One region of the Streptomyces sp. NPDC017448 genome, then DNA from elsewhere that is predicted to be linked to it. Evidence: riboswitches for the same ligand, from Rfam matches in the RefSeq annotation. Region 1 holds a riboswitch; each other region holds the start of a gene.
The links. Region 1 has a riboswitch for cobalamin ahead of ACH4K1_RS20535 (ribonucleoside-diphosphate reductase subunit alpha). Riboswitches for the same ligand answer to the same signal wherever they lie in the genome.
Positions count from the first base shown of each region.

Region 2: another riboswitch for cobalamin. It lies ahead of ACH4K1_RS24195 (ABC transporter substrate-binding protein); the one in region 1 lies ahead of ACH4K1_RS20535 (ribonucleoside-diphosphate reductase subunit alpha).
Region 3: another riboswitch for cobalamin. It lies ahead of ACH4K1_RS30175 (cobalamin biosynthesis protein); the one in region 1 lies ahead of ACH4K1_RS20535 (ribonucleoside-diphosphate reductase subunit alpha).

Region 1 covers NZ_JBIRLM010000012.1:37,011-40,272, reverse strand. The annotation lists gene ACH4K1_RS20550 (carbon starvation CstA family protein) at 1-368, shown strand, start outside; gene ACH4K1_RS20545 (YbdD/YjiX family protein) at 365-568, shown strand; gene ACH4K1_RS20540 (hypothetical protein) at 777-1,463, shown strand; cobalamin riboswitch at 1,520-1,661, shown strand; gene ACH4K1_RS20535 (ribonucleoside-diphosphate reductase subunit alpha) at 1,796-3,262, shown strand, end outside.
Region 2 covers NZ_JBIRLM010000016.1:78,513-81,774, reverse strand. The annotation lists gene ACH4K1_RS24200 (FecCD family ABC transporter permease) at 1-249, opposite strand, end outside; gene ACH4K1_RS24195 (ABC transporter substrate-binding protein) at 426-1,472, opposite strand; cobalamin riboswitch at 1,532-1,719, opposite strand; gene ACH4K1_RS24190 (beta-ketoacyl-[acyl-carrier-protein] synthase family protein) at 1,866-3,092, opposite strand; gene ACH4K1_RS24185 (acyl carrier protein) at 3,089-3,262, opposite strand, start outside.
Region 3 covers NZ_JBIRLM010000026.1:52,920-56,181, forward strand. The annotation lists gene ACH4K1_RS30165 (anion permease) at 1-840, shown strand, start outside; gene ACH4K1_RS30170 (hypothetical protein) at 853-1,071, shown strand; cobalamin riboswitch at 1,228-1,360, shown strand; gene ACH4K1_RS30175 (cobalamin biosynthesis protein) at 1,496-2,461, shown strand; gene ACH4K1_RS30180 (cobyric acid synthase) at 2,539-3,262, shown strand, end outside.

The DNA.
Region 1 (3,262 bases):
AGATCGGCTTCTTCGCCCAGCGCGACAAGTACCAGGCGGGCATCGACGCGGGCGAGGTGCTGGCCCCCGCGAAGAACATGGACGACATGCGGACCGTCGTCACCAACTCCACCGTCGACGGGGTGCTGAGCGCGCTCTTCGCGCTCCTCATCATCGTGGTGCTCGTGGACGCCGGGCGGGTCTGCTACAAGGCCATCCGCGACCCGGAGAGCGTCAAGCTCCACGAGACGCCGTTCGTCGAGTCCAGGCTCGTCGCCCCCGCCTCGCTCTTCGCGACCAAGGAGGAGAAGGCCGAACTGGCCGCCGCCGGCGTCGGCCCCGAGGGCGGGCTGCGCAAGGAGGCCGCGGGGACGGGGAGCCGGACATGACGGTCGCGGACGTACGGCGGGTGGCCGGACGCATCCGCTGGTACGTCCGTGAGCTGACCGGCGAATCGGTCTACGACCGGTACGTGGCGCACGCCCGGGCCCACGATCCGGAGACGCCCGTCCTGTCCCGCCGCGCCTTCGAGCGCGCCCGCATGGACGCCCGCGAGGCGGACCCACGCGAGGGCTTCCGCTGCTGCTGAGCACCGCGGGCCGGTGCTGCCGAGCATCGCGGGCCGGTACTGCTGAGCACCGCGGGCCGGTGCTGCCGAGCGCCGCGGGCCGGTCGAGGGGTCCTGGATTCCGGGCCGTCGCCCCTTCTTCGGTGGAGGGGGCGGCGGCCCGGTCCGCCTGCCCGGACCATGCGTCCTTCCGGGGCGCCGCCCGTTCACCGTACGAAAGGATGCGCCCATGACACCGCATCGCCGGGCGCCCCGGTTCCGACCCGTCCGCACGATCACCACGGCGGCCCTGGCCCTGGCCCTGGCCGCCTCGGCGGGCTGCGGCACCGAGCCGCCGCCCGACGCGCGGGCGGCGGGCCCGAGCGGTTCTGCCGTCCCGGCACCGGACCGGGCGGAGCTGGAGGCGCGGGCGCGGGCCGTGCAGACCGTCCCGGAGCACGTGTGGGTGACCGAGGCCGACGGTTTCGCCCTGGCCCGCCAGTCGGTCGGGGTGGTCGGCGACGACGGGTTCGGCAGCGCCTACACCTCGCCGGACGGCGGCCGCATCCAGCTGTCGGTGGAGCGCCGCCCGCACGCCGTGGCCGACTGCACGGACACCTCCGCGCACCCGGCCGGCCGGAAGCCCCCCGCCACCTGCGAGCGGGACGGCGACCAGTGGTACAGCGCCACGGAAGCGGGCCACGCGTACGCCCGGGAGAAGGGCGGCCTGGTGGTGACGGTGAGCGGAACACGCCAGGAGGTGGACCGGGCGACGCTGCGCGCGGCGGCCCTGGCCGCCCACCGCGCCGACGACCGCGAACTCGACGAGGTCCTGCCGCCCGCCGCCCCGGCTTCGGGGCAGCAGCCGGTCGAGCGCGGCGACCTGCCCCCGGCGGGCGACGGCGCCCCGAACAACGGCGTGGGAGCGAGCGGCTGACGTGACGTACGCCGCGCCGGGTACGCCGTGACACAACATGTGGGGGCCGCATCATCCGGCGGCCCCCACATGTATGCTCGACCTCGCTGTCGCCGCAGGGGAATCCGGTGCGAATCCGGAACTGTCCCGCAACGGTGTGATCAGTGCGCTTCTGCGCACCTGCAAGTCCGAAGACCTGCCGACAGCGCGTCCGGCTCGACCGAACCGGACGCCAGACGTCCGGGCCTCGCGGATGGGCCGGTGGACGCCGTCAGCCGTGCCGCCCTGCCCGGGTTTCGCGCTGCCCGGCTTCTCCGCCTTCCGCCGGCCCCTGCCGAGCGAGGGAAAGCCCTGTGACCATCGCGCCCGCCGATCCGGTTTCAGCCACCGGATCCGCTGCCTCCACCCCGTCCGGAACAGGCACGAACGACGGACCCGGGACCGCCCTGCTGCGGACCCTGACCGGCCTCACCGCCGATCTTCCCGACACCGACCCCGGACGGGTCGCCGCCGCCGCGCTGCGCGGACGCAACGCCCGCTCCGACGAGGCCGAACTGCGCACGCTGGCCACCGAGGCCGCCGCGGGGCTGATCTCCGAGGACCCGGCGTACTCCCGGCTCGCCGCCCGGCTGCTGACCCTCTCGATCGCGGAGGAGGCCGCGGGCCAGGGCGCGACGTCCTTCTCCGCCTCGGTCGCCGTGGGGCACCGCGAGGGCCTGATCGCGGACCGTACCGCCGCCTTCGTCGCGCTGCACGCGGAGGCGCTGGACGAGCTGGTCGAGCGGACGCTGGCCGAGGGCGCGGACGACCGCTTCGGCTACTTCGGCCTCCGTACGCTGCACAGCCGCTACCTGCTGCGCCACCCGCACACCCGCCAGGTCGTCGAGACCCCGCAGCACTTCCTGCTGCGGGTGGCGGCGGGCCTCGCCGAGGACGAGTCGGTGCGGGCGCTGGAGGAGGTCACCGCGCTCTACGGGCTGATGAGCAGGCTGGACTACCTCCCCTCCTCCCCCACGCTCTTCAACTCCGGCACCCGCCACCCGCAGATGTCCTCCTGCTACCTGCTGGACTCCCCCAAGGACGAGCTGGACTCGATCTACGACCGCTACCACCAGGTGGCCCGGCTCTCCAAGCACGCGGGCGGCATCGGCCTGTCGTACTCCCGCATCCGCGCCCGGGGTTCGCTGATCCGGGGCACCAACGGGCACTCCAACGGCATCGTGCCGTTCCTCAAGACGCTGGACGCCTCGGTGGCGGCGGTGAACCAGGGCGGTCGGCGCAAGGGCGCGGCGGCGGTCTACCTGGAGACCTGGCACGCGGACATCGAGGAGTTCCTGGAGCTGCGCGACAACACCGGCGAGGACCAGCGGCGTACGCACAACCTGAACCTGGCGCACTGGATCCCGGACGAGTTCATGCGCCGCGTCGAGGCGGACACCGAGTGGTCGCTGTTCTCCCCGGCGGACGTGCCCGAGCTGGTCGACCTGTGGGGCGACGCGTTCGACGCGGCCTACCGGGCGGCCGAGGCCGGGGGGCTGGCCCGCAAGTCGATGCCGGCGCGTGAGCTGTACGGCCGGATGATGCGGACCCTCGCCCAGACCGGCCAGGGGTGGATGACGTTCAAGGACGCCTCCAACCGGACCGCCAACCAGACCGCCGAACCGGGCCGGGTCGTGCACTCCTCGAACCTGTGCACGGAGATCCTGGAGGTCACGAACGACGGCGAGACGGCCGTCTGCAACCTGGGCTCGGTCAACCTGGGCGCGTTCGTCGCGAACGGCTCGATCGACTGGGAGCGCCTGGACGCCACCGTGCGCACG
Region 2 (3,262 bases), on a different contig from region 1:
CAGAAGGGACTGCATCACCGTGCCGCACACCGCGAGTCCGGCTCCGCACACGGCGGCCAGCAGGGTGCGCGGCATACGGAGGTTCCAGATGATGCCGTCCCGGATCGGACTGAGATCACTGGCGCCGAAACCGAGGTGCGCGGCGACGGCGGACCACACGTCGGGGACCGAGATCCGGGCGGGTCCGATGGTGACGGCGACCGCGACGGAGAGCAGCAGGAGCAGGATGGAGCCGCCCCACAGCAGCACGGCGAGCGGGGCGCCGGGCCGGCCGCCCTTCCGGAGCGGTCCGCGGGGGGCGGAATCCCCCGCCGGGCCGGGTGGGGCGCTGGGGCGTCCTGCCGGTCCGGGCGGGGCGCCGGGGACTCCGGACGTCCGCTCCCTGCCGCCGGGCGGGTGGTCCTCCACCGCCGGATGGCCGGCGCTCACCCCGCGAGCCCGAAGCCGCGCAGGCCGGCCGCGACGGTCTCCAGCCCCTCGACGGTCCGGATGGTGGGGTTCATGGCCTGTCCGCTGAGCAGCACGTAGCGGTGGTTCCTGACCGCGTCCATGGTCCTGGTGACCGGGTGGGACTCCAGGAACGCGATCTTCTTCTCCGCGCTCTCGGCGGTCTGCGTCGTACGGGTCAGATCGCCGACGACCAGGACGTCGGGGTTGCGGTCGGCGACGGTCTCCCAGCTGATCCGGGGCCATTCCTCGTGCGTGTCGTCGAAGACGTTCTTCGCGCCGAGTTGGTCGGTGATGACGCCGGGGGCGCCGCAGCAACCCGCGAGGTAGGGCGCCTTGGAGTCGGAGAACCAGTAGAGGAGGGACGCGCCGGAGGCGTCGACGCCCTCCTTGGCCTTCGCCACCCGTGCCCGGAGGTCTTCCACCAGCTTCTCGCCGCGCTCGGGGACGGCGAACACCCGGGCCAGCTCGCGCACTTCGTCGTAGACCGTCTCCATCGTCAGCGGCGCGGTCCGGGCGCCGTCGCCACCGCCGCTGTCGTCCTTGGCCGTGCAGTCGGCGGGCGAGACGTAGGTGGGGACGCCGAGCTTCTCGAACTGCTCGCGGGGCGCCACACCGCCCTTGGCGAGGGTGGAGGTGAAGGACGCCGAGAGGAAGTCGGGCTCCTGGTCGAGGACCTTCTCGAAGGAGGGGCGGTTGTCCGATATCCGCTCGACGCCGGCGTTCGCCTTCTCCAGCCCCTTCATGACCGGGTCGGTCCAGGTGGCGGTGGCGGCGAGCCTGTCGGCGAGGCCGAGCGAGAGCAGGATCTCGGTCGAACCCTGGTCGACGGAGACGGCCCGCTCGGGCGGGGCCTGCACGGTGACGGTGCGCCCGCAGTTCTCGAACGTGAGCGGGAATCCGTCGGTGCGGCCGCCCTCGGCGGCCCGGCCGACGCCCGGGCCGCCGCAGGCGGTGAGCGCGAGGAGGCCCGCCGCGAGCAGGGCGGCGGTTCGTATCGGGGCGGGAGCGGCTGTGGGCAGCACGAAGGACCTCGGTGTCTCTGGGCCCTGTCGCGGAGCCCGTCGTACGGTTCCCGCGCCCGGGTACGGGCGCGGGCGCCAGCAGGTCTTCGGACTCGGGTTCGTCCGGACGGGGCGCCTTCCCGGAGCGCGGGTGCGCTCCAGTGGCCGTGGCCCCGCCCGTCCCCCTCACCGCTGCGCGTCAGTTCCGGATTCGCACCGGATTCCCTGACCCCGTCGCTGGGGTTCGACTGGCCCCGGCAAGCTATCACGCACCGTCCCGCGGACCGGTCGCGGTGCGGCGGCCCGGTGCGCGGGGCCGGTGCGGCGTGGGATCGGCCCGCCGCACCGGCCCGGGGAATTCCGCCCGGGCGCCGGAGTCCGTGGTCCACCCGGCCCGGGGCAGGGGTTCCTGGGTCAGGGGGCGGCCTGGAGGGCGATCACCGCGTTCTGGCCGCCGAAGCCGAAGGAGTGGCTGACGGCCCGTCGTACGGGAGTCACGCGCGGGGTCTTGGTGACGCAGTCGATGGCGAACCCGGGCTCGGGGGCGTCCAGGTTCGCGATCGGCGGGATCACCCCGTGCTGGAGGGTGAGGATCGTCAGTCCCGCTTCGATGGCGCCCGCCGCCCCCATGCAGTGGCCCAGTACGCCCTTGGGGGCGGTGACGGGAGGCCGGTGCGGGTAGGCCCGGCCGATGAGCGCGGCCTCGGTGGCGTCGTTGAGAGGGGTGGACGTCCCGTGCGCGTTGACGTGGTCGACGTCCTCGGCCCGCCAGCCCGCGTCGCGCAGGGCGGCGTCCACGGCCGCCCGCGCGACCGCCCCGGAGGGGTGGGGGCTGGTGGGGTGGTGGGCGTCGGTGGTGGCGCCGGTCCCGGCGATCAGCGCGCGCGGGGCGGCACCTCTGGACCGGGCGTCCTCGACCCGTTCCAGGACCATGATGGCGGCGCCCTCGCCCATGACGAGCCCGGCCCGGTCGGCGGCGAAGGGGCGGCAGAGCCGGGCGGGGTCGCCGTCCCGCGGTGCCGCCGCGCCGGAGCGGCCGAAGCCGGTCATGGCGACCGGGAAGACGATCGATTCGGTGGCGCCGGCGACGGCGATGTCGCAGTGGCCCAGCGTCAGCATGTCCCGGGCCACCGAGAGCGCGGTCACCCCGGAGGAACAGGCGGTGCAGGGGGCGAGGCTGGGGCCGGTGGCCTTCATGTCGATGGCGATCTCGGCGGCGGGCATGCTCGGGATGGTCAGCAGGATGCCCGAGGGCGAGGTGGCCTCGGGGCCGCGGCGCTCCAGCGCGACGGCCTGTTCGGTGAGCCCGGCGGATCCTCCGCTGCTGGTGCCGACGACGACGGCGACCCGGGCGCCGTCCCAGTGCGCGGGGTCGAGCCCGGCGTCGGCGACCGCCTCACGGGCGGCCAGGAGGGCGAACTTGACGTACCGGCCCATCCGGAACGCGGACCGGCCGCCGACCGCGTCGTCGAGGTCGATGCCGGAGACCGTGCAGGCGAAGTCGACGGCGCAGCCGTCCAGTCCGGGGACGGTCGCGGCGGGTGAGACGGCGGCGAGGACCCCGTCCCAGGTGGTGTCGGTGGTGTGGCCGACCGGGGTGATCATTCCCAGCCCGGTGACGGCGATGGCGGGTCGCTTCATCGGGTGTTGCTCACCGGCACCGTCGCTTCGGCCGCCGCGCCGCCGACGGCCGCGTCGATGTACGCGGTGATGTCGGCCAGCGTGGCGTCCTTGTAGAGCTTCTCGGAGTCGGCGGTGACGCCCAGGGTCTCCTTGATGATGACGGCGAACTCGGCGACCGCGAGGGAGTC
Region 3 (3,262 bases), on a different contig from region 1:
GCCCCCGTGGTCGCCGGCCTCGCCGCGATGCTGGCCACGCGGCTGACGTACCGGATCAACCGGAACGTCACCGACCCGAACCAGCAGAAGTCCACCGCCAAGGGCTACCGGGCCGGGCAGATCGCCTCCGCGGGTCTCGTCTCGCTCGCCCACGGCACCAACGACGCCCAGAAGACGATGGGCATCATCACTCTCGCCCTGGTCACCAGCGGCGTCCTGGCCCCGGGCTCCAACCCGCCGATGTGGGTCATCGTCTCCGCCGGCGTCGCCATCGCGCTCGGCACCTACCTGGGCGGCTGGCGCATCATCCGCACCATGGGCAGCGGCCTGACCGACCTCAAGCCGCCGCAGGGCTTCGCCGCCCAGACCAGTGCGGCCACCGTCATCCTGGCCTCCTCGCACCTCGGCTTCTCGCTCTCCACCACCCAGTCCTGCTCGGGTGCCGTGATGGGCGCGGGCCTCGGCCGCAAGGGGGGCGTGGTCCGCTGGTCCACCGCCACCCGGATGTTCGTCGCCTGGGGTCTGACGCTGCCGGCCGCGGGGCTGGTCGGCGCCGCCGCCGAGTTCCTGACCAAGCAGGGCACGTGGGGCATCGCCGTCACCGCGCTCCTGCTGATCGGCGGCTCGTTCGCCATCTGGCTGGCCTCGCGCCGCCAGCCGGTCGACCACACCAACGTCAACGACTCGGCCGCGGCCGACGAGCCGCAGGGCGTCGTCACCACCGCCATGGCCGCGGTCCAGCCGCCGCCGGCCGGCGTCCCGGCCGCCGACCTCATGACCACCATCGCGGCCCCGGCATCGGCGCCCGACGACCCGGCCCGGCCGACGGCCACGGTGTAAGGACAGATCCGTATGAAAATCGACTGGGCAGCTCTCGCCTCCGTCTTCGGTGTCAGTCTCGTCGTCACCGTCGCGCTGGTCGGCCTCTTCACCCTGGGCATCGTCGCCCTCTCCAAGCTGTCGGCCACGTCCGGCGGCGGTTCGGCGGCGCTGGCCCGCACCAGCGCCTACGCCTGCTTCGCGGCGTGCGCGGCGGCGGTCGCGTACGGGATCTACCTGATCGTCGCCTGACCCGTACCCCGCCCGCGGGCGCCCCATCGGGCCGGACACACATCTGTGTGTCCGGCCCGATGTGCGTCTGCCCACAGTGGAGCCCCGCAGGTCAACGGCGAGTTGACGGTTGTTCGCGGGGCGTGGTGGACTGCCGGAGCCATTTACGGCGACAGCAGAGGAAGCCGGTGCGAATCCGGCGCGGTCCCGCCACTGTCACCGGGGAGCACTCCCCCACATCGGACGTCACGGCTCGCGGTACGCGGGCTGGAAGGCCGGGGGAACTGCGGATCCGGGAGCCAGGAGACTCTCGTCGCCGTCACGTCGAACCAGGGCGCGGACCCTGAGTGAGGACTACGCCATGCCCGGCCGCCGTGTGCCGCATTCCGTGCCCCCGACTCCGGGCCGAGCCGCCGGAACGCCTCTCCCCGCGGCGGGCTGACCCGTGCGGGCCGATCGCGTCTTCGCGTACGGCGCCGCGGCCGGGCTGATCGCCGACTCCCTGTTCGGCGACCCCCGGCGCGGCCACCCCGTCGCCGGTTTCGGCCGCGCCGCCGCGCGGGTGGAGTCCCTGCTGTGGCGCGACGACCGGGGCCGGGGCGCGCTGCACACCCTCGTCTGCGCCGGAGGCGCCGCGGGGGCCGCCGCGCTGGCCGCGCGCGCCGTGCGCGACCGCCCCGCGCTCGCCGTCGCGCTGACCGCCGCCACCGCCTGGTCCGTCCTCGGCGGTACGTCGCTGGGCCGGGAGGCCCGTGCCGTCGGCGGGGCGCTGGACGCCGGGGACGTGGAGGCGGCCCGGGAGCGGCTGCCGCATCTGTGCGGGCGCGATCCGCAGGCCCTGGACGGCCCGGGGATCGCCCGCGCCGTCGTCGAGTCGGTCGCGGAGAACACCTCGGACGCCGTCGTGGGCGCGCTGGTGTGGGGCGCGATCGGCGGGGTGCCGGGGCTCGTCGCCTTCCGGGCGGTCAACACCCTCGACGCGATGGTCGGCCACCGGTCGCCCCGCTACCGCCGCTACGGCTGGGCCTCGGCCCGCCTGGACGACGTGGCGGGGTGGCCGGGCGCCCGGCTGACGGCCGCGCTGGCCGTGGCGGGCGGCGGGCGGCCCCGGGACGCCGTGCGCGCCTGGAAGGCCGACGCGCACCGCCATCCGAGCCCGAACGCGGGGCCGGTGGAGGCCGCGTTCGCCGGGGCGCTCGGCGTACGGCTCGGCGGGACGCTGGCGTACGCGGGGCGCGTCGAGCACCGCCCCGTGCTGAACGGGGCGGCCGGGCGGGAGGTGCGCGGGGCGGACATCGAGCGCGCGGTGCGGCTGTCTCGCCGGGTCGGCGTGCTGGCCCTCGGCGTCTGCGCGGCGGGCCGGCTGGCGGCGGGGCGCCTTCTCGCGGGGCGGAAGCGGGGACGGGCGTGAACGGTCCGGCGCGGAAGACGGTACGGAACGGGTACGGGCGTGCGCGGCCCGGCGGGGCAACGGGAGCGGGAGCGGGCATGAGCGGTGGACTGCTGGTCGCGGGGACCACATCGGACGCGGGCAAGAGCGTCGTCACGGCGGGCATCTGCCGCTGGCTGGTGCGCCGGGGCGTGAAGGTCGCGCCGTTCAAGGCGCAGAACATGTCGCTGAACTCCTTCGTGACCCGGGAGGGCGCGGAGATCGGCCGGGCCCAGGCGATGCAGGCGCAGGCGGCCCGGGTGGAGCCGACGGCCCTGATGAACCCGGTGCTGCTGAAGCCGGGCGGCGACCGCTCCAGCCAGGTGGTCCTGATGGGCAGGCCGGTCGGCGAGATGAGCGCGCGGGGGTACCACGGGGGCCGCCAGGAGGCGCTGCTCGGCACGGTCACCGACTGCCTGGAGCAGCTCCGGTCGACGTACGACGCGGTGATCTGCGAGGGGGCCGGCTCCCCCGCGGAGATCAACCTCAGGCGCACCGACATCGTGAACATGGGGATCGCCCGGGCGGCGGGCTTCCCGGTGCTGGTGGTCGGGGACATCGACCGGGGCGGGGTCTTCGCCTCGTTCTTCGGGACCACCGCGCTGCTGGGCCCCGAGGACCAGGCGCTGGTCGCGGGCTACCTGGTGAACAAGTTCCGGGGCGACGTCTCGCTGCTGGAACCGGGGCTGGACATGCTGTACGGGCTGACCGGGCGGCGGACGTACGGGGTGCTGCCGTTCGCCCACGGGCTCGGCATCGACGAGGAGGACGGCCTGCGGGTCT